DNA from 3 places in the Kitasatospora sp. NPDC059160 genome. Region 1 is predicted to be linked to each of the others. Evidence: riboswitches for the same ligand, from Rfam matches in the RefSeq annotation. Region 1 holds a riboswitch; each other region holds the start of a gene.
What was found. A riboswitch is a leader RNA that binds a small molecule or an ion and turns the genes downstream of it on or off. The one in region 1 is predicted to bind cobalamin.

Region 1 (6,211 bases):
TGGCCGCCCGCAACTACTGCCTCAAGGAAGGCCTGATCAACGGCTCCCCGCTGGCCGAGCCCAACCTGCGGGAGGTCTGGGACAAGCTCCAGGACCCGGCCTACAACATCCGCTCGGTCGCCTACCTGACGGTCTACAACGCCCACCAGCTCAAGATCGCCCGCCCCGACCTGACCACTGGCCCGGCCGACACCCAGGCCCTGCTCGCCCGGTACAACGGCCTCGGCGAGGACGCCCAGCAGTACGGCCGCGAGCTGATCGGCCTGTACAACGTCCTGGAGGGCTACAACCTGCTCTCCCGCACCAAGTGAGCTCCGCTGCCCCGGCGGACGCCGAACGGCCCCGGGACTACTCCCCCACCGCCGCCGTCGTGAACCTCCTGCTGGGGGTGCCCGGCATCGTCCCGGTCTGGCTGCTCTACTACTTCGCCGCCAACTGGCCGCTCGCCGCACTCGGTTGGACCAGCCGTGAGCCGACGGAGAACGACGGTGTCCTGCCGTGGCTGCTGCTGCCCGGCCCCCTGGTGCTCGGCTCCGCCGTCCTGTGGTGGTTCGCCAACCGCGCCCTGCGGCGCCGCACCGCCCCGCACGGCCGCCGCGCGGTGTACTGGCCGACCAGCGTCCTGCTGACCCTGGTGCCCACCTTCGTGCTCATCGTCGTCCTGTAGGAGAAAGAGAGTTGGAAAACGTGCAGACCACCGTCACCCGGCGCACCGTCACCCGACGGACCGCCGTCCGGGGCGCCGCCGTCCTCGGCGCGGCCGCGGCCACGGCCGCCCTGCTCCCGGGCACGGCCTCGGCCGCCCCGGGCACCACCCCGCCGCAGGCTCCCGGGCTCCCCGAACTCACCGAACGGAAGCTCCCCACCAGCGCCAACGGCTGGACGATCGAGAAGGAGGCCAACCACGTCTCCACCGTCTGGACCCGCCAGGTCGCCGGCACCGGGCTCTCGGTCGACCTCCGGATCGGCGACGTCGAGGAGATCCTCGTCCACCTGATCCGGCGCTTCCACTACGAGGTGGAGGAACTCCCCGACGGCGACCTGCTCGGCTGGCAGGAGATCGGCGGCCTGCGGACGGCACTGCCGGAGTCGAACCTCGCCTCCGGCACCGCCGTCCGCATCCGCCCCGGCGCCTCGGCCAAGGGCGGCCTCTTCGCCCACCAGGAACTGGTGCTGCGCGACATCCTCGCCGACTGCCAGGGCGTGGTGCGCTGGGGCGGGGACGACGACGAGGTGGACGAGTCGCTGTTCTACCTCGCCCTCGGCCCGCAGGACCGCCGGGTGAACCGGCTCGCCGACCGCCTGCGCGGCTGGGCCGAACGCCCCGGCTCGGGCGCCGGCACCCCGGTGGACGTGGCCTCCCCGGACCGCCGCACCGAGGCGAGCACCCTGGCCCGCACCCAGCGCGCGGGCTGACCAACCCACGGGGCGGGCCCGGCAGCCGTGCCGCGCCCGCCCCCGAACCCGTCCGATCGGCCCGCCTGATCAGCCCATCTGATCAACCCGCCCGATCAGCCCGCGAGTTCGGCCCGCAGGCGGCGGGCGGCCGCGACCAGGCTGTCCAGCGAGGCGCGGGTCTCGGGCCAGCCGCGGGTCTTGAGGCCGCAGTCGGGGTTGACCCAGAGCCGCTCGGCGGGGATCGCCGCCAGTCCGGCCCGCAGCAGCTCGACGGCCTCCTCGGTGCTCGGCACCCGCGGGGAGTGGATGTCCCAGACACCCGGGCCGACCTCGCGCGGGTACCCGGCGGAGGCCAGTTCCCCGGCGACCTCCATGTGCGAACGGGTCGCCTCCAGGGAGATCACGTCGGCGTCGAGTTCGTCGATCGCGGTCATGATCGCGCCGAACTCGGCGTAGCACATGTGGGTGTGCACCTGGGTGTCGGCGCGCACGCCCGAGGTGGCCAGCCGGAAGGCCTCGGTGGCCCAGTCCAGGTAGGCCGGGCGACCGGCGGCGCGCAGCGGCAGGGTCTCGCGCAGGGCCGGTTCGTCGACCTGGACGACGGCGGCGCCCGCGGCCTCCAGGTCGGCGACCTCGTCGCGCAGGGCGAGGGCCACCTGCCGGGCGGTCTCGGCGAGCGGCTGGTCGTCGCGGACGAAGGACCAGGCGAGCATGGTGACCGGGCCGGTCAGCATGCCCTTGACCGGGCGGTCGGTCAGGTCCTGGGCGTAGCGGAACCAGTCGACGGTCATCGGCTGCGGGCGGGAGATGTCCCCGGCCAGGACCGGCGGCCGGACGTAGCGGGTGCCGTAGGACTGCACCCAGCCGTGCCGGGTGGCCAGGTAGCCGGTGAGCTGCTCGGCGAAGTACTGGACCATGTCGTTGCGCTCGGGCTCGCCGTGCACCAGGACGTCCAGGCCGGTCTTCTCCTGGTAGGCGACCACCTCGCGGACCTCCGCCTCCATCCGCTCCCGGTACGCGGCGGCGTCGATCCGCCCGGCGGTCAGGTCGGCCCGGGCGACGCGCAGTTCGGTGGTCTGCGGGAAGGAGCCGATGGTGGTGGTCGGCAGCAGCGGCAGTGCGAGCCGGGCCCGCTGGGCCGCGGCCCGTACGGGGTAGGGCTGGGCGCGCCGGGCGTCGCCCGGGGTGACGGCCGCGGTGCGGGCGCGCACGGCCGGGTCGCGGGTGATCGGCGAGGTGGCGCGGGAGGCCAGGTCGGCGCGGTTGGCGGCGAGTTCGGCGGTGATCGCGCCGGTGCCCTCGCGCAGGGCGCGGGCCAGCAGCGCGGTCTCGGTGGCCTTCTGCTTGGCGAAGGCGAGCCAGCGGGCGATCTGCGGGTCGATGTCGCGTTCGAGGGTGGCGTCGATCGGCACGTGCAGCAGCGAGCAGGAGGGCGCGACGTCGACCCGGTCGGCGAGCCCGAGCAGGGTGGCCAGGGTGGCCAGCGAGGCGCCCAGGTCGTTGATCCAGATGTTGCGGCCGTCGATCACCCCGGCGACCAGGCGCTTGCCGGGCAGCCCGCCGACGGCGGCGAGGTCCGCCAGGTTGGCGGCGGCCGGTCCGGTGAAGTCCAGCGCCAGGCCCTCCACCGGGGCCTTGGCCAGCACCGCCAGGGCGTCGCCGAGGCGGTCGAAGTAGCTCGCCACCAGCAGCTTGGGGCGCTCGGTCGGCGCGCCCAGCTCGCGGTAGGCCCGGGCCGCGGAGTTCAGCTCGGCCGGGGTCCGGTCCTGGACCAGCGCGGGCTCGTCCAGCTGCACCCACTCCGCACCGGCGGCCCGGAGCGCCGCGAGCAGTTCCGCGTAGACGGGCAGCAGCCGGTCCAGCAGGGTGATCGGCTGGAAGTCGGGGGCCACCCCCGGCGCCGGCTTGGCGAGCAGCAGGTAGCTGACCGGCCCGACCAGCACCGGACGGGCGCCGTGGCCGAGCGCGAGCGCCTCCCTGAGCTCGGCGACGGCCTTGGCCGGGTTCGCGGCGAAGGCGGTGTCCGGCCCCAGCTCCGGGACGAGGTAGTGGTAGTTGGTGTCGAACCACTTGGTCATCTCCAGCGGAGCGACGTCCTGGTTGCCGCGCGCCATGGCGAAGTAGCCGTCCAGCGGGTCGGCGTCGACCGCCGCCCGGTGCCGCGGCGGGATCGCGCCGACCGCCACGGTGGTGTCCAGGACGTGGTCGTAGAGCGAGAAGTCGCCGGTCGGGACCTCCTCGATGCCGGAGTCGGCGAGCTGCTGCCAGTTCCCCCGGCGCAGGTCGGCGGCGGTGGCCAGCAGCACCTCGGCGGTGACGGCGCCCTTCCAGTACCCCTCGATCGCCTTCTTCAACTCCCGGCCCCGCCCCTGGCGGGGGTAGCCGTGGGCGGTGGCGAGGGTCGCCGCGGCTGCGGACTTCGTGGTCAAGGGACTCTCCTTCGCGAGTCTGGTTCCTCAAGTGCCCGGCGACGGGGACGAGGACGCGAAGGGACGACGGACCGGACGGGCCCCCGCACACGGGTACGGCTCCGCCAGGTGTGGTCGCCGACCCGCCCTCGAGGTCACCGGATGGCCGGGCGCGAACGGTCGCACCCGGGCAGTGGCAGGTCTTCGGACTCGCGGGCCCGCCCGTCCTCCTCGAGGACCGGCACCTACTGGCCGTCGCTTCCCAGACCCGAACCGGGCCCAGTGCGTATGACGGCGGTCGTTCCCACTCACCGCTGCGGGGCAGTCCCGGACTGGCCAGTTGAAAGGCGTCACCGGGTTCCCTCTTACGACACCCCGCCTGGCGGACGGGGCGAACCAGCTGCACCCGCCACCCTACGGGCAGCCCGCCGCTTTCCGGCCGGAGAACCGCACAACCGTCCACATGATGAGACGACGTCAGCCTCCGACGACCTCGGCCTGCGACCGGGGTCAGCCTCCGGCCGCTGCGACGGCCCGGGTCAGCCGACCGCCACCCCGACCAAGCAGGTGTCGTCGTCGGTGTCGGCACCGCTGTACTGCAACAGGTGGTCCAGGTGCCCCTCGAGGCCGTCCCCACCCTCGGCGGCCAGCCGGTGCGCCCGCTCGGCGAGGGTCGTCAGGTTGCTCAGCGACGCCTGGAGGGACTCGTCGCGGCGCTCGATCAGCCCGTCGGTGTACATCACCAGGGTGTCCCCGGGCCGGAGCACGATCTCCTCCTCCTGGTAGTCCGCCTGGTCGACGGCGCCGAGCAGGATCCCGCCGAGCTGCGGGAGGGTCCGCGCCCGGCCCTCGCGCAGCAGGACCGGTGGCGGGTGGCCAGCGCGGGCCCAGCGCAGCCGCCGGGTGGCGGGTTCGTAGAGCCCGCAGACGGCGGTGGCGGTCACGTTGTCCGTGAGGTGGTGGGTCACGCTGTTCAGCCAGTTGAGCAGTTGGCCCGGTCCGGCACCGGTGGCGGCCAGGCCGCGCAGGGCGTTGCGCAACGCGACCATGCCGGTGGCTGCCTCGATGCCGTGCCCGGCGACGTCGCCGACGCAGATCAGGACGTCGCCGGTGGGCAGCACGAGGGCGTCGTACCAGTCGCCGCCGACCAGGTGGTCCTTCTCGGCGGGGCGGTAGCGCACCGCCACGTGCAGGTCGTGAAGGTCCAGCGGCCCCCGGGCGGGCGGCATGATGGCGTGCTGGAGCTGGAGGGCGAGGCGGCTGCGCTCGGCGGCCTGCTGCTCGCTCTGGGCGAGCTGGTCGCGGGTGGCGGCCAGGGCGACCTCGGTCCAGTGCTGGGCGGAGATGTCCTGGTAGGCGCCGCGGACCACGCGCAGTCCGCTGTCCGGGTCGTGCACCGGTTCCGCCACCACCCGGATGTGCCGGGTGACCCCGTCGGCGCGCTGGAGGCGGAAGGCGGTGGAGGCGGGCCGCCGGTGGTGCAGCAGCGTCCGCAGGAAGCGGCCGATGGTCTGCCGGTCGTCCGGGTGGGCGTGCTCGGCGAGCTGGTCGAGGGCGATCGGCCGGTCGGTCGGCGCGAGCCCGTGCAGCTCGAACAGGGTTTCGTTCCAGTCGATCCGACGGGTCGCCAGGTTCTCCTCGAAGCCGCCGATGCGGCCGAGGCGTTGGGCGTGCTGGAGCAGTCGGGCGACCCGCGGGGTACCGTCGTCGAGCCGCCAGACGACCACCAGGTGGGTGCCGTGCCGGCTGATGCCCACCTGGGCCCGGGCGGTCAGCGGCACCCCGTCGACCAGGGCGGCCAGCCGCATGTCCTGGGTACGGAAGGGCTCGCCGGTGGCGAAGACGTGCTCGACCATCTCGGCCAGACCGCCCGGTGCGGCCGCCAGCGGGTAGGCCTCCAGCAGTCGGCGACCCACGATGGCCACCGTCGGCCGGCCGGCGAAGTCCGCGAAGGACGGGTTGACGTGCCGGATCACGAACCGGGGCGGGAGTCCGTCGTGGTCCGGGGCGAGCCGCAGGACCAGGCAGGGGTCGAACAGTCCGTCGGCCAGCTGCCGCAGTTCGTCGAACTGGGCGTCCGCGGGATCGGTGGCGGAGAACTCCCGTCCGTCCCAGGACTCCAGGGTGGCGGCGGCCACCTCGGCGAGCGCCTCGAACTGCCGTTGCAGGGGCTGGGAGCGCTCGGGGAGTTCCTCGTTCCAGCAGAGCTCCAGCACGCCGATCAGCCGGCCGCCGACCCCGGCCGGCACGGCCAGCCGACCGCCGCGGACGTCGTGCTGGCCGATCGAGGGCAGCGAGGCGTCGGCGAGCACGGGGTAGGCGACGGTGCCTCGTTCGTCCAGCGCCCGGCGGGCCGGCGTGGGCACGCCCGGGGGTACGTGGCGCCAGCGGCGGGCCTCCTCCGG
Region 2 (6,211 bases), on a different contig from region 1:
GGCGCCTCCCGGATCTCCAGCCCGATGCCGTGGCCGACCGGGTGCGGAGAGGCCTCGGCGTGCCCGGCCGCCTCCAGGACCTGCCGGGCCACCCGGTCGGGCACGCACTGCTCGACGCCCGGGCCGAGCGCCTCCCGACCCGCCCGCTGGGCGCGGAAGACCAGCCGGTGCAGCTCGACCTGCCAGGGCGCGGGAGCCGCTCCGATCACGAAGGTCCGGGCGGTCGAGACGCCGTAGCCCCGGTACTGGGCGCCCATCACCACGGTGAGGAAGTCGCCCTCCTCCACCCGGCGGTCGGTGGGCTGGTGGGCGGGCTGGCCGGAGTGGCTGCCGGTGCCGACCGACACCGGGAAGGCCGCCCGGTCGGCTCCGTGGTCGATCATCCGGCGCTCCAGCTCCATCGCCAGGTGCCGCTCGGTCCGGCCGACCAGGATCGACTCCAGCAGCTCGCCCAGCGCCTGGTCGGCGATCTCGGCGGCGATCCGCAGGTCCGCGATCTCGTGCTCGTCCTTGACCACCCGCAGCCGCTCCACCACCTGGCCGAGGTCCGCCAGCCGGCCGCCCTCCAGCAGGCCCGCGACCGCCCGGTGCCGGGTGACGGTCAGGTCGTGCTCCTCGACCGCCAGGTCGCGCACCCCCAGCCGGTCCGCGGTGGCGGCGGCCGCCAGGGCGGTGTCCGCCCCGGCCGCCACCGGCACCTGGGTGACGTCCGCGGCGATCAGGTGCTCCCCCGAGTCGTCCGGCGGCAGGTCGTCCGGGAGCGTCAGCAGCACCCGGTCCCGGGTCAGCAGCAGGGTCGCCCCGCAGGGCGCGCAGCCCGTCAGGTACCGCACGTTCGCCGCCCGGGTGATCAGCGCCGCGTCGGCGCCGGCCGCGCTGCAGTGCTCCCTCACCCGCTCCCGCCGCCCCGCGTACGCATCCGCCATGCGTCGAGCCTACGAACCCCCGGCCCGAAGCGCCCGCCGAGCACCCCCGAGGGATGCGCCGGCACCCCACTGCGCCCCGCGCGCCCCCGCGCACTCCCCGCTGACCGCCGTCACCTCCCCTCCGGGTCGATCAGGCCCCGGCGGTAGGCCGGGACGAGGTTCTGCGGGACGAGCATCTCCCGGCCGTTCAGGGTGATCGGGACGAGCTTCGGGCCGGTCGCCTTCCACTGGGCGCGGCGGTGCCGGGTGTTGCTGCGCGAGGTCCTGCGCTTGGGAACTGCCATCGGGGGCTCCTGTCGGGTGGTGCCGGGCCGTCGGGTCCGGGCTAACGGGTGGTGCCGGAGGCGTACGGGAGGAGGGCCGTCTCGCGGGCGTTCTTGACCGCCCGGGCCACCGCCCGCTGCTGCTGGACGGTGAGCCGGGTGACCCGCCGGCTGCGGATCTTGCCGCGGTCGGAGACGAAGCGGCGCAGCAGGTCGGTGTCCTTGTAGTCGACGTACTCGATGCCGGCCGCGACCAGCGGGTTGGGCCGGGCCTTCGGCGCGGCGGTGCGGTTGCGCACGGGTGCTCCCTTGCGGTGGTGGGCGGTGTCGGTCAGTGGTGGACGGGGTCGAGGAGGTCCCGGAAGCCGTCCGGGAGGGCCTTCCAGCCGGGTTCGCCGGCGGCGAGTTCGGTGTCGGTGAGCAGGCAGGAGTCGAGCAGTTCGGTGAGGCCGTCGACGTCCAACCCCTCCGCGGTGAAGCTGAGCTGCTGCACCCGGTCCCCGTGCAGGGGGTGCCAGTCGAGGGCGGCCGCGGCGCGGCGGGCCGGCGGGTAGAGGTCCCAGGCGGCGTCGGGCAGGGCGATCAGCCAGGGCCCGCACTCCTCGACCGCGAGGTTGGCCCCGGCCGCGTCCCAGGCGAGCATCAGGTCGGGCCGGTTGGCGAGCCAGAACCGGCCGCGGCTGCGCTGGGCGGCCGGGACGAGCAGTTCGAGGGCCCGGTGCAGCCGTTCCGGGTGCAGCGGCCGGCGGCGCTCCCAGACCAGGGTGCTCACCCCGGCCTCGTCGCTCTCCTGGGGGAGCAGCGCGATCGCCGGGTTGACGCGGTCGCGCGCGGCGGCCACGTCGAAGCCGCCGAGGGCGGCCCGGGCGAGCGCACCGGTGCCGAGCCGGACCACCCGGGCGGTCGGGTGGAGCTGGCGCAGCAGCGCGAGCCCCGGCGCGTGCGCGGTGGCGCGCGGCACGGCGAGCGTGGTGGCGTACTCGACCTGGTGGGCGAGCGCCTCGGCGCGGGTGCGTTCGTCCCGGGCGGCGGTGTGCTGCCCGTGCTCCACCAGCTCGTCGGGCACGGAGAGTTCGCCGACCAGCCGGTCCGGGTCGACGGCGGTGACCACGCCCGCGAGTTCGATCGCCTCCGCCAGGGGGCGGCCGTCCACCTCGCCCCCGGCGAGCACCTCGACCGCGGGGTGCGGGTCGCTGCCGCCCCAGAGTTCGACCACCGCGAGCCCGTACCGGCCGCCGTCGGCGAGTTCCAGCAGCCGGGGCAGCAGGTCCTCGCGCAGGGCGCAGCACGGGCAGTCGTTCACCAGCGGGACCGAGCCGGTGTCGAACGCCCCGCCGGCGTCCCGCAGTTCGCGGTGGACCAGGCCGCGCGCGGCGTCCCGCAGGTCGTGCCGCAGCACCACGGCGTCCACCGCGGCGGCCGTCAACTCCTCGACGGCGGACCGGCGTTCGTCCGGGTGCAGCCCGGCGACCACCACCACCGGGAGCCTGGTGCCGTCCATGCCGCTCACCAGCTCGCCTTGCGCACGCCCGGCAGGTGTCCGGCGTGGGCGTGGACGCGCAGGTTGACCCGGGAGAGGCCGAAGGCGCGCAGGTAGCCGCGCGGCCGGCCGTCGACGGCATCGCGGTTGCGGACCCTGGTGGGGCTCGCGTCGCGGGGCTGGCGGGCGAGTTCGGCCTGGGCGGCGGCGCGCTCGGCGGGGGCGGTGCCGGGGTGGGCGATGAGCCGCTTGAGTTCGGCCCGGCGCTGGGCGTAGCGGGCGACGATCACTCGCCGCTGCTCGTTCTTGGCGATCTTGCTCTGCTTGGCCATCAGACCTTCCCCCCTCGGGCGCGGATGCGGGCGACGGCGGCCTCGACGCCGATCGTGTCGACGGTCTTGATCCCCTTGGCGCTCAGCACCAGCCGGACGTACCGGCCCTCACTGGGCAGCCAGTAGCGCTTGCGCTGGATGTTGGGGTCGAAGCGGCGCGGGGTGCGGCGGTGCGAGTGCGAGATCGCGTTGCCGAAGCCGGGCCGGCGGCCGGTGAGCCGGCAGTGGGCGGACATGGGTGCTCCCTGGCGTCCGGGAATGGGCAGGACGGAGGTCACGTTACACCAGATGAAAATGACATCCATTTCGGTGTACGGTTCCGATCCATCCCCGCGAACCCCGCACCCGGAGGCCCCCGGACCCCGAGGGTCCACGGGCCCGAGACCCCAGGAGGACGCCCGATGGCCCGCAGCGAACTGCGCCCCGTGATCAAGCTCCGCTCCACCGCCGGCACCGGCTACACGTACGTGACCCGCAAGAACCGCCGCAACGACCCGGACCGGATGGTCCTGCGCAAGTACGACCCGGTCGCGGGCCGGCACGTCGACTTCCGCGAAGAGCGCTGACCGCACGAACCCCTCGGAGGAGCCCAGCCATGAAGCCCGGAATCCACCCCGCCTACCGCCCGGTCGTCTTCCGCGACAAGGTCGGCGGCCTCGCCTTCCTCACCCGCTCCACGGTCACCGGTGACCGCACGGTCGAGTGGGAGGACGGCAACACCTACCCGGTGATCGACGTCGAGATCTCCTCGGCGAGCCACCCCTTCTACACCGGCCAGTCCCGGGTGCTCGACACCGCCGGCCGGGTCGAGCAGTTCCGCCGCCGCTACGGCGACCGGCACTGACGGCGGAACGCGAACGGCGCCTCCCCGGCTCGGGGAGGCGCCGTTCGCGACGCGCGGACACTGCCGCCACCGCTACTGCTGCTGCGTGGGCGTCCAGCGCTTCTCGACGCCCGCCAGCTTCCAGTACGCGATGGCGATCGCCCACACCACCACGAACAGCCCGGCGATCGCGTAGCCGACGTTGTCCAGCGAGATGTCCGCGATGAACCCGGTCACCGGGTCGGTCAGGTCGAGCTTCTCGTGCAGCACGCCGACCAGCTCGATGGTGCCGATGATGAAGGCCACCGCGATCGACAGCCCGGTGATGGTCAGGTTGTAGTACACCTTGCGCACCGGGTTGGAGAAGGCCCACTGGTACGCGAAGTTCATGAACGTCCCGTCCAGGGTGTCGAACAGGCTCATCCCGGCCGCGAACAGCAGCGGCAGGCAGACGATCGCGTACCAGGGCAGCCCGGCCGCCGCGCCCGAACCGGCCATCACCATCAGGGTGACCTCGGTCGCGGTGTCGAAGCCCAGGCCCAGCACCATGCCGACCGGGAACATCTGCCCGGGCCGGGTGATCGAGCGGGTCGCCCGGTTCAGGATCCGGGCCATGAAGCCGCGCGAGTCGAGGTGCGCCTCCAGCTCCGACTCGTCGAACTGCCCGGCCCGCATCGAGCGGAACACCTTGAGGATGCCGAGCAGCGCCGCCAGGTTGAGCGCTCCGATCAGGTAGAGGAAGGCGCCGGAGGCCGTGGTGCCGACCAGCCCGAGCCACTTGTGGGTGGCCGAGTCGTCGTCCATCAGCGTGTTCGCCAGCTGGGCGCCGCCCGCCACCAGGGCAGCCATGATGACCACCATCGAGGAGTGGCCGAGCGCGAACCAGAAGCCGACCGAGACCGGCCGCTTGCCGTCCGCCATCAGCTTGCGGGTGGTGTTGTCGATCACCGCGATGTGGTCGGCGTCGAAGGCGTGCCGCATGCCGAGGGTGTAGGCCGTGATGCCCAGGCCCACCCCGAAGACCTGGGTGCCGACGGCGTAGTTGTGCGGCGCGACCAGGAAGACGAGGGTCCCGAAGGCCACCACGTGCATGGCCAGGATCACCCCCATCAACCCGGCGGTCCGGAGGGTGTCCTCGCGCTTCCACCGGAAGGTGGGCAGTACGGAGGGGGCGGGGCCCGCCTCGGCGGGCGCGGCGGTTTCGGGCAGGGTCATCTTCGGATCACGCTCCAGCACCTCGTGGAATGACTTCGTGAGATGCCGTGGCCGGTCTCCTGGCTCACGGGGCTTCCCGACCCGCCTTCCCAGGTGCACGAAGCACCCAGTGGCACGTGGATCCGGACGACTGTCCCCCGATCACAGTGGCGAGGGCCGCTCCGGAATGGGACCTGTTGAGGGTCCGTCACCGGTCTTCCCGAGCACCACGGCGGGGAACACCGTAGGGGCAGGACCACACCCTCGCAAGGTTGCGCACCTGTGCAGGTGTCCAGGATCACAGGTCGTGAGCTGCCAGAATGTCCGCATGCATCTCGTACCGGCCGACCGCGCGGGCCACCGCACCATCGACGGACACCGGGTCTGCGAGGCCATCGCCGCCATCGGGGACACCGCCCACGTCCGGACCTGGGCCGAGCGGTTCTCCCTGCTCTCCGACCCCGGCCGGCTCGCCCTGCTGCTCGCCCTCCACCGGGCCGGCCCGCTCGCCGTCAGCGACCTGGCGGTCGCCACCGGCATGCGCGACCCGGCCGTCTCCCAGGCCCTGCGACTGCTCCGCACGGCGGGCGTGGTCACCGGCGACAAGGACGGACGCGTGGTGCGCTACCGGCTCGTGGACGACGCCCTGCGCCCCCTCCTCGACGAGTGCGCCGCCGCCGACCACGAGGAGCCCGCCGCGGCGGCGGGCTGACCGACACTCGGCAAACCACGCCGGGGGCGCGGCGGGGTGAGTACGATCACGATGTGCCGTCCCACCCCCACGTCTGGCCCGCCGACCGCTGGAACACCCGCCCGGTCAAGGCCCGCGTGCTGGCGGTCGCCCGCACCCTCACCTCGGCGACCCGGGTCCTGGACGTCCTCACCCTGCTCGACCCGGACGGCATCGAGCGGTACTTCACCGTCAACCCCGGCTCCGCCTTCGCCGACCGCGCCCTGGACGAGTACCTCCACGGCCTGCCCGGCTACACCGTGCTGGACTGGGAGGACGCCGTCCGCCACCGCTTCGACCTGGCCGTCGCCTGCGCCGTCCACGCCTCCATGCACCGGCTGGACGCCCGCCTGGTCGTCCTCCCGCACGGTGCCGGCTACAACCGCCTGGTCACCGAGTCCACCGGCGACGCGGTCAGCTCCGCCGGCCTCTCCCGCAACGAACTCACCCACCGCGGAGAGGT
Region 3 (6,211 bases), on a different contig from region 1:
GACGCCTCGGACGCGTACAGCGTGGAGACCTTCCTCGTTCCGGGGCTCCTGCAAACGGAGGACTACACCCGGGCCGTCGTTCGGGCGCAGATAGAGGATGCCAGTGTCGAGCAGGTTGAGCAGCTGACGAAGGTTCGGTTGGAGCGGCGATCGGTCCTGACGCGCGAATCTCCGCTTCGGCTCTGGGTTGTGCTGTCGGAGTCCGTGTTGAAGCACCAGATCGGTGGGCGGTCGGTGATGGGAGAGCAGCTCGACTATCTGGTCGCCATGGCGGGCCGGCCCAATATCAACATCCAGGTGCTGCCGGAGGAATCGGATGTTCATGCGGCGCTGTTCGGTCCACTCGTCATCCTGAGCTTCCCCGAGAGCACGGAGACGGACGTCGTGTACGTGGACAGTCTCCTCAGCACGCTCTACATCGAGGAGCCGGGCGAGGTCTTCAACTACTCGAACCTGTTCCGGCGGGCTCTGGCGGAGTCGCTGCCTCGCAAGGAATCGATTGCGTTCATTGAGCGCATTGCGAAAGGAAGGGACGGCGATGAGTAGCATCCCCAAGGGGGCGGCCGCTGACCTGAGCTGGAGAAAGTCGTCGTTCTCCGGTGCGCAGAGCAACTGTGTGGAGATAGCCATAGGCGGGGTTGGGGGCGTGCCGGTCCGGGACTCGAAGGACCCGGATGGGCCAGGTCTGCTGTTCGATGCTGATGCCTGGGCTTCGTTCGTGGCCGGGGTCAAGGGCGGGGAGTTCTTGGCCGAGTAGAAGAACAGGGGTGCCCCGGGTGGGGCACCCCTGGTGTGTCACGTGAGGTTGTCGGTCCAGAAGAAAATGGTCCGCAGGACGATGCCCGGGGCGCCGGCGCCGAAGGCGAGGACCATGGACTGGCCGACCGCGACATCCGTCGGGTCGATGCCCTGGGACCAGGTGACCTTGGCGTCGAGGCCGGGGATGGATCTTCCCGGGGCGTACGACCGGAAGCTGCCGTGGGCGTGGGCGATGAGGGTGCCGTTGCGGCGCAGCTCTGCGTGGCGGAGGCTGGTCGATCTCAACTCGTAGGTGCGGTCGCCCAGAATGGCCGTGCGGGTGCGGGACTTCCGGGTGGTCGGGATGTTGCTCCCGTTGATGTTCATCGCGCCGTGGTCGCGGTCGGGCACCACGGTGACGGTGGGCATCCCCGCCCCCTGCACCCGGGCCACGACGGTCGGCCAGCGGTCGTGGCTGAGCTGTATCGGTCCGAACGGGCCGTCGATCACCCGTTGTTGGAGCTTGGACATGTCTGTGCTACCCCCGTACGCCTGGAACCGAGAACAGCGGGGCTGCCGTGACGGCAGCCCCGCTGTGTCCCGCTGTTGAAGCCGAACGATATTCGACCTAGAAGTCGTCGTCGAAGGAGACCGAGCCCTCGACCGCGACCTGGTACGCCGACACCCGGCGCTCGAAGAAGTTGGTCAGCTCCTGGACGTTCTGGAGCTCCATGAAGCCGAACGGGTTGGTCGACCCGTACCGGATCGGCATCCCGAGCCGTGCGAGGCGCTGGTCCGCGACGGCCTGGAGGTACTCGCGCATCGAGGCGGTGTTCATGCCGGGCAGGCCGTCGCCGCACAGGTCCTGGGCGAACTGGAGCTCGGCCTCGACGGCCTCCTCCAGCATCTCGGTGACCTGCTTGGCCATCTCGTCGTCGAAGAGGTCGGGCTCCTCCTCGCGGACGGTGTCGACCACGGAGAACGCGAAGTCCATGTGCATGGACTCGTCGCGGAACACCCAGTTGGTGCCGGTGGCCAGGCCGTGCAGCAGACCGCGCGACCGGAACCAGTACACGTATGCGAAGGCGCCGTAGAAGAACAGGCCCTCGACGCAGGCCGCGAAGCAGATCAGGTTCAGGAGGAACGCGCGGCGGTCCTCCTTGGTCTGCAGCGAGTCGATGTGGTCGACCGCGTTCATGTACTTGAAGCAGAACTGGGCCTTCTGGTGGATGGAGGGGATGTTCTCCACCGCGGCGAAGGCCGCGTTGCGGTCCTCCGGGTCCGGAAGGTAGGTGTCCAGCAGCGTCAGGTAGAACTGGACGTGCACGGCCTCCTCGAACAGCTGGCGCGACAGGTACAGCCGCGCCTCCGGGGAGTTGATGTGCTTGTAGAGGCTCAGCACCACGTTGTTCGCGACGATCGAGTCACCGGTCGCGAAGAACGCCACCAGGCGGCCGATCATGTGGCGCTCGCCCTCGCTCAGCTTCGCCAGGTCGGCGACGTCCGAGTGCAGGTCCACCTCCTCGACGGTCCAGGTGTTCTTGATCGCGTCGCGGTACCGGTCGTAGAACGACGGGTAGCGCATCGGGCGCAGGGTCAGCTCGAAGCCGGGGTCGAGCAGCATCTTCTGGCGATCGTCGGACATTACTGGCAGGCCTCGCAGGACTCGGGGTTCTCCAGGGAGCAGGCCAGTGCGGCCTCTTCCTCGGGGGTGAGGGTCGGGGTGTTCACCGGCACCGGCGTACCAGCGGCGGTGCGGGCGGCACCCGAGGCGGCCTGGGCGATCCGGGTCGCGGGGCGCGAGCGCAGGTAGTAGGTGGTCTTGAGACCGACCTTCCACGCGTAGGCGTACATCGAGCTGAGCTTGCCGATGGTCGGCGCCGCCATGAAGAGGTTCAGCGACTGGCTCTGGTCCAGGTACGGCATGCGGGCCGCGGCCAGGTCGATCAGCGCGCGCTGCGGCAGCTCCCACGCGGTGCGGTACAGCGACCGGACCTGCTCCGGCAGCCAACCGAGCTCCTGGACGGAGCCGTTGGCGTCGCGCAGGGCGTCGCGGGTCTGCTGGTCCCAGACGCCGAGCTCCTTGAGCTCGCGCACCAGGTACGGGTTGACCTGGAGGAACTCGCCCGAGAGCGTCTCGCGCTTGAACAGGTTGGACACCTGCGGCTCGATGCACTCGTAGACGCCGGCGATGGAGGCGATGGTCGCGGTCGGGGCGATCGCGAGCAGCAGCGAGTTGCGCAGGCCGGTCTCGGCGATGCGGGCGCGCAGCGCCGTCCAGCGGTCGGTCCACTCCGGGGCGGCGCTCGGGAAGTGGTCGATGTGCAGCTCGCCGCGGGCGGCGCGGGTTTCGCCGTAGGCCTCGTGGCGGCCGAGCTGCTCGGCCAGGTCGGCGGAGCGCTCGTAGGCGGTGAGCATGATGCGCTCGGCGATCAGCGTGGACAGCCGGGCGGCCTCGGCGGAGTCGAAGTCGATCCGCAGCTTGAAGAAGACGTCCTGGAGGCCCATCACGCCGAGGCCGACCGGCCGCCAGCGGGAGTTGGAGGTGCCGGCCTCGGTGGTCGGGTAGAAGTTGATGTCCACCACGCGGTCGAGGAAGGTCACGGCGGTGCGGACGGTGGCGTCGAGGCGCTCCCAGTCCATGGCGCCGAGCAGGTCCTCGACGGACGCGCCCTCGGCCACGTGCGCGCCGAGGTTGACCGAGCCAAGGTTGCAGACGGCGGTCTCGGAGTCGTCCGTGACCTCCAGGATCTCGGTGCACAGGTTGGAGGAGTGCACCGTGCGGCCGGGCAGCGCGGTCTGGTTGGCGGCGCGGTTGGAGGCGTCCTTGAAGGTCATCCAGCCGTTGCCGGTCTGCGCGAGGGTGCGCATCATGCGGGCGTAGAGGGTCTGCGCCGGGATGGTGCGGACGGCCTTGCCGGCCAGCTCGGCCTTGAGGTAGGCCTCGTCGAAGTCGGCGCCCCACAGGTCGACCAGCTCGGGGACGTCGGCGGGGGAGAACAGCGACCAGTCGGCGTTGGCGTTCACGCGGCGCATGAACTCGTCCGGGATCCAGTGGGCCAGGTTGAGGTTGTGCGTGCGGCGCGCCTCCTCACCGGTGTTGTCGCGGAGCTCCAGGAACTCCTCGATGTCGGCGTGCCAGGTCTCCAGGTAGACGCAGGCCGCGCCCTTGCGGCGGCCGCCCTGGTTGACGGCGGCGACCGAGGAGTCGAGGGTGCGCAGGAACGGGACGATGCCGTTGGACTTGCCGTTGGTGCCGCGGATCAGGCTGCCGCGCGAGCGGATGCGCGAGTAGGACAGGCCGATGCCGCCGGCGTGCTTGGAGAGGCGGGCGATCTGCGCGTAGCGGTTGTAGATCGAGTCCAGGTTGTCCAGCGGCGAGTCCAGCAGGTAGCAGCTGGACATCTGCGGGTGCCGGGTGCCGGAGTTGAAGAGCGTCGGCGAGGAGGTCAGGTACTCCAGGCGGCTCATCAGGCCGTACAGCTCGGACACCTCGCGCACCGACTGCTCGGAGTCGCCGACCGCCAGGCCGCAGGCGACGCGGAGCAGGAAGTGCTGCGGGGTCTCGATCACCTTGCGGGTGATCGGGTGGCGCAGCAGGTAGCGGGACTGGACGGTGCGCAGGCCGAAGTACTCGAAGCGGTCGTCGCCCTTGGTGTCGACGAGCGCGTTCAGGGCGTCGGCGTGCTTGGCGACGAAGGCCGCGGTGGTGTCGCCGATCAGGCCCTCGGCGTGGCCGACGGCGATCGAGGCGGAGAAGGAGGTCGAGCCCTGGCTGTTCGCCTCGTCGACGATCTCCAGGGCGAGCAGGCGGGCGGCCAGCTTCGAGTACTGGGGGTCCTCGGCGATCATCGACGCGGCGGCGTCCACGGCCAGACCGCGCAGCTCGGCGAAGTCCGAGCCGGCGTGGCGGCCGCGCAGCGCGGCGGCGGCGACATGGCCGGGGTCGACCTCGGTGAGGTCGGCGCTGCGGTCGGTGAGCAGCCGCAGGAGAGCACCGCCGGGGTCGGAGACCGTCGGGTCGGTGAAGGCGGTACCGGAGCCCTGGGCGGGCAGGGTGACTGAGGCAGCGGTGGTCAAGGCGCTCTCTCCTGGCGGCGATCGTGCGGCGGTGATCGGGGTCACCCGGGCCGATCTGGGCAGGGGAGCACGGCGCGAACGCAAAAAGCGTCGCGCGAGGTGTCTCCCCGGCCCGCCCGCGAGGCCCGGAGGGGTGGTGCTGGTGCTTGGCGCGGCCTCTGCGGGAGGGCCGTGGCGCACGCTGTTCGGCAGGTACTCGGACTCGCGGTACGGCTGCTGGAGCCGCCCGCACACCGCTGCGGGGCAGTCCCGGATTCCCACCGGGTTCCCCTGCATCGACAGCAGAAGCGAGCATACATGTAGTGGTGTCTCCTCGATGCGACACCACATGTAGTACGGCGTGGTGTGTTGTCGCGATGACGGGTTGTGCCCGGGCCGGTGGCGGTTCGTGGACGTCCGAGGCCCGGAACCACGCTCCGGACGTGTCGCGGCCGCCCGCCGGACACCCCGGATCCGGGTGCCGGACACCCGGGCCCGGCGCGCCGGGCGTCCTGGTTTCGATACGGAACGGTCACCGGGCCGAGGGACGGTGCGGGTGATGCCCTACGATCTGGGCGCATGAGCGACGGAACTGGTGTACCTGGGCACGGGCCGCAGGGGACGCCTCCCGCCGGGCCGGGGGGCGCACAGAATCAGCAGCCGGTGGGGCCGGGTCCGGTGGCGCCGCCGGGCGGTGGTTTCGGCCCGCCGCCGGCCTCGTACGGACCGGTGGCGCCGGCGGCGCAGCCGTTCTCCCAGCCCGTCCCGCCGGTGCCCCAGCCGGTGCCCCAGCCGGTTCAGCCGCCGGCTCCGCAGCCGCAGTGGCAGCAGGCCCCGCAGCAGCCGGGTCCCCCGCAGCAGGCGGTTGCCGTGCAGCAGCCGGCCGCGCCGCAGCAGCCGGTCCCGCCGCAGCGCGTCGAGCCGGACTGGGCGGCGCTGGCGGACCGCAACGAGGCCGACGGCAGGCGCAAGCGCCGGGTGAGGATCATCGGCGGCGCGGTGGCCGTCGTCCTGGTGGGTGGTCTGGCCGCGGGCGGAGTGCTGCTGTTCGGCAAGAAGGACGACCCGGCCAAGCCCGGTGGCGGTGCGGTCGCGTCCGCGTCCGTCTCGGGCAAGCCGACCCCCGGCTCGTCGAACGGCGGCCCGTCGACCCCAGGCCCGTCGAACGGCGGTGCGGCCGCGGGAGGGCAGCCGGACGACCCGTCGAAGCCGATCTGGGAGGTCGCCACCGACCCGGCGCCGCAGGACGCGGGGGCGCTGTTCTCCGCGCTGCAGGTGACGGTCAACGGCGTGTCCTGGAACCGGACCGTGGTCGCGCTGGACCAGCCCTGCTGGGACGGCAACTCCACCACCGGCGGGCTCGGCAAGGTCCTCGGCGACCAGGGCTGCCAGAAGGTGCTCCGGGCGACGTACG

Region 2: another riboswitch for cobalamin. It lies ahead of ACFXOZ_RS36265 (HoxN/HupN/NixA family nickel/cobalt transporter); the one in region 1 lies ahead of metE (5-methyltetrahydropteroyltriglutamate--homocysteine S-methyltransferase).
Region 3: another riboswitch for cobalamin. It lies ahead of ACFXOZ_RS17575 (ribonucleoside-diphosphate reductase subunit alpha); the one in region 1 lies ahead of metE (5-methyltetrahydropteroyltriglutamate--homocysteine S-methyltransferase).

What each region holds. Positions count from the first base shown of each region.
Region 1 is NZ_JBHZCN010000011.1:45,495-51,705, reverse strand. Features, by position in the region: gene ACFXOZ_RS06915 (glycoside hydrolase domain-containing protein) at 1-311, shown strand, start outside; gene ACFXOZ_RS06910 (hypothetical protein) at 308-667, shown strand; gene ACFXOZ_RS06905 (hypothetical protein) at 688-1,416, shown strand; gene metE (5-methyltetrahydropteroyltriglutamate--homocysteine S-methyltransferase) at 1,512-3,827, opposite strand; cobalamin riboswitch at 4,005-4,174, opposite strand; gene ACFXOZ_RS06895 (SpoIIE family protein phosphatase) at 4,346-6,211, opposite strand, start outside.
Region 2 is NZ_JBHZCN010000125.1:1,357-7,567, reverse strand. Features, by position in the region: gene ACFXOZ_RS36305 (aminopeptidase P family protein) at 1-926, opposite strand, end outside; gene rpmF (50S ribosomal protein L32) at 1,037-1,210, opposite strand; gene rpsR (30S ribosomal protein S18) at 1,252-1,488, opposite strand; gene ACFXOZ_RS36290 (CobW family GTP-binding protein) at 1,521-2,690, opposite strand; gene rpsN (30S ribosomal protein S14) at 2,696-3,001, opposite strand; gene rpmB (50S ribosomal protein L28) at 3,001-3,237, opposite strand; gene rpmG (50S ribosomal protein L33) at 3,403-3,567, shown strand; gene ACFXOZ_RS36270 (type B 50S ribosomal protein L31) at 3,597-3,845, shown strand; gene ACFXOZ_RS36265 (HoxN/HupN/NixA family nickel/cobalt transporter) at 3,918-5,039, opposite strand; cobalamin riboswitch at 5,071-5,265, opposite strand; gene ACFXOZ_RS36260 (ArsR/SmtB family transcription factor) at 5,347-5,730, shown strand; gene ACFXOZ_RS36255 (hypothetical protein) at 5,784-6,211, shown strand, end outside.
Region 3 is NZ_JBHZCN010000036.1:28,003-34,213, forward strand. Features, by position in the region: gene ACFXOZ_RS17555 (helix-turn-helix domain-containing protein) at 1-546, shown strand, start outside; gene ACFXOZ_RS17560 (DUF397 domain-containing protein) at 539-757, shown strand; gene ACFXOZ_RS17565 (hypothetical protein) at 796-1,269, opposite strand; gene ACFXOZ_RS17570 (ribonucleotide-diphosphate reductase subunit beta) at 1,367-2,383, opposite strand; gene ACFXOZ_RS17575 (ribonucleoside-diphosphate reductase subunit alpha) at 2,383-4,794, opposite strand; cobalamin riboswitch at 4,988-5,120, opposite strand; gene ACFXOZ_RS17580 (hypothetical protein) at 5,581-6,211, shown strand, end outside.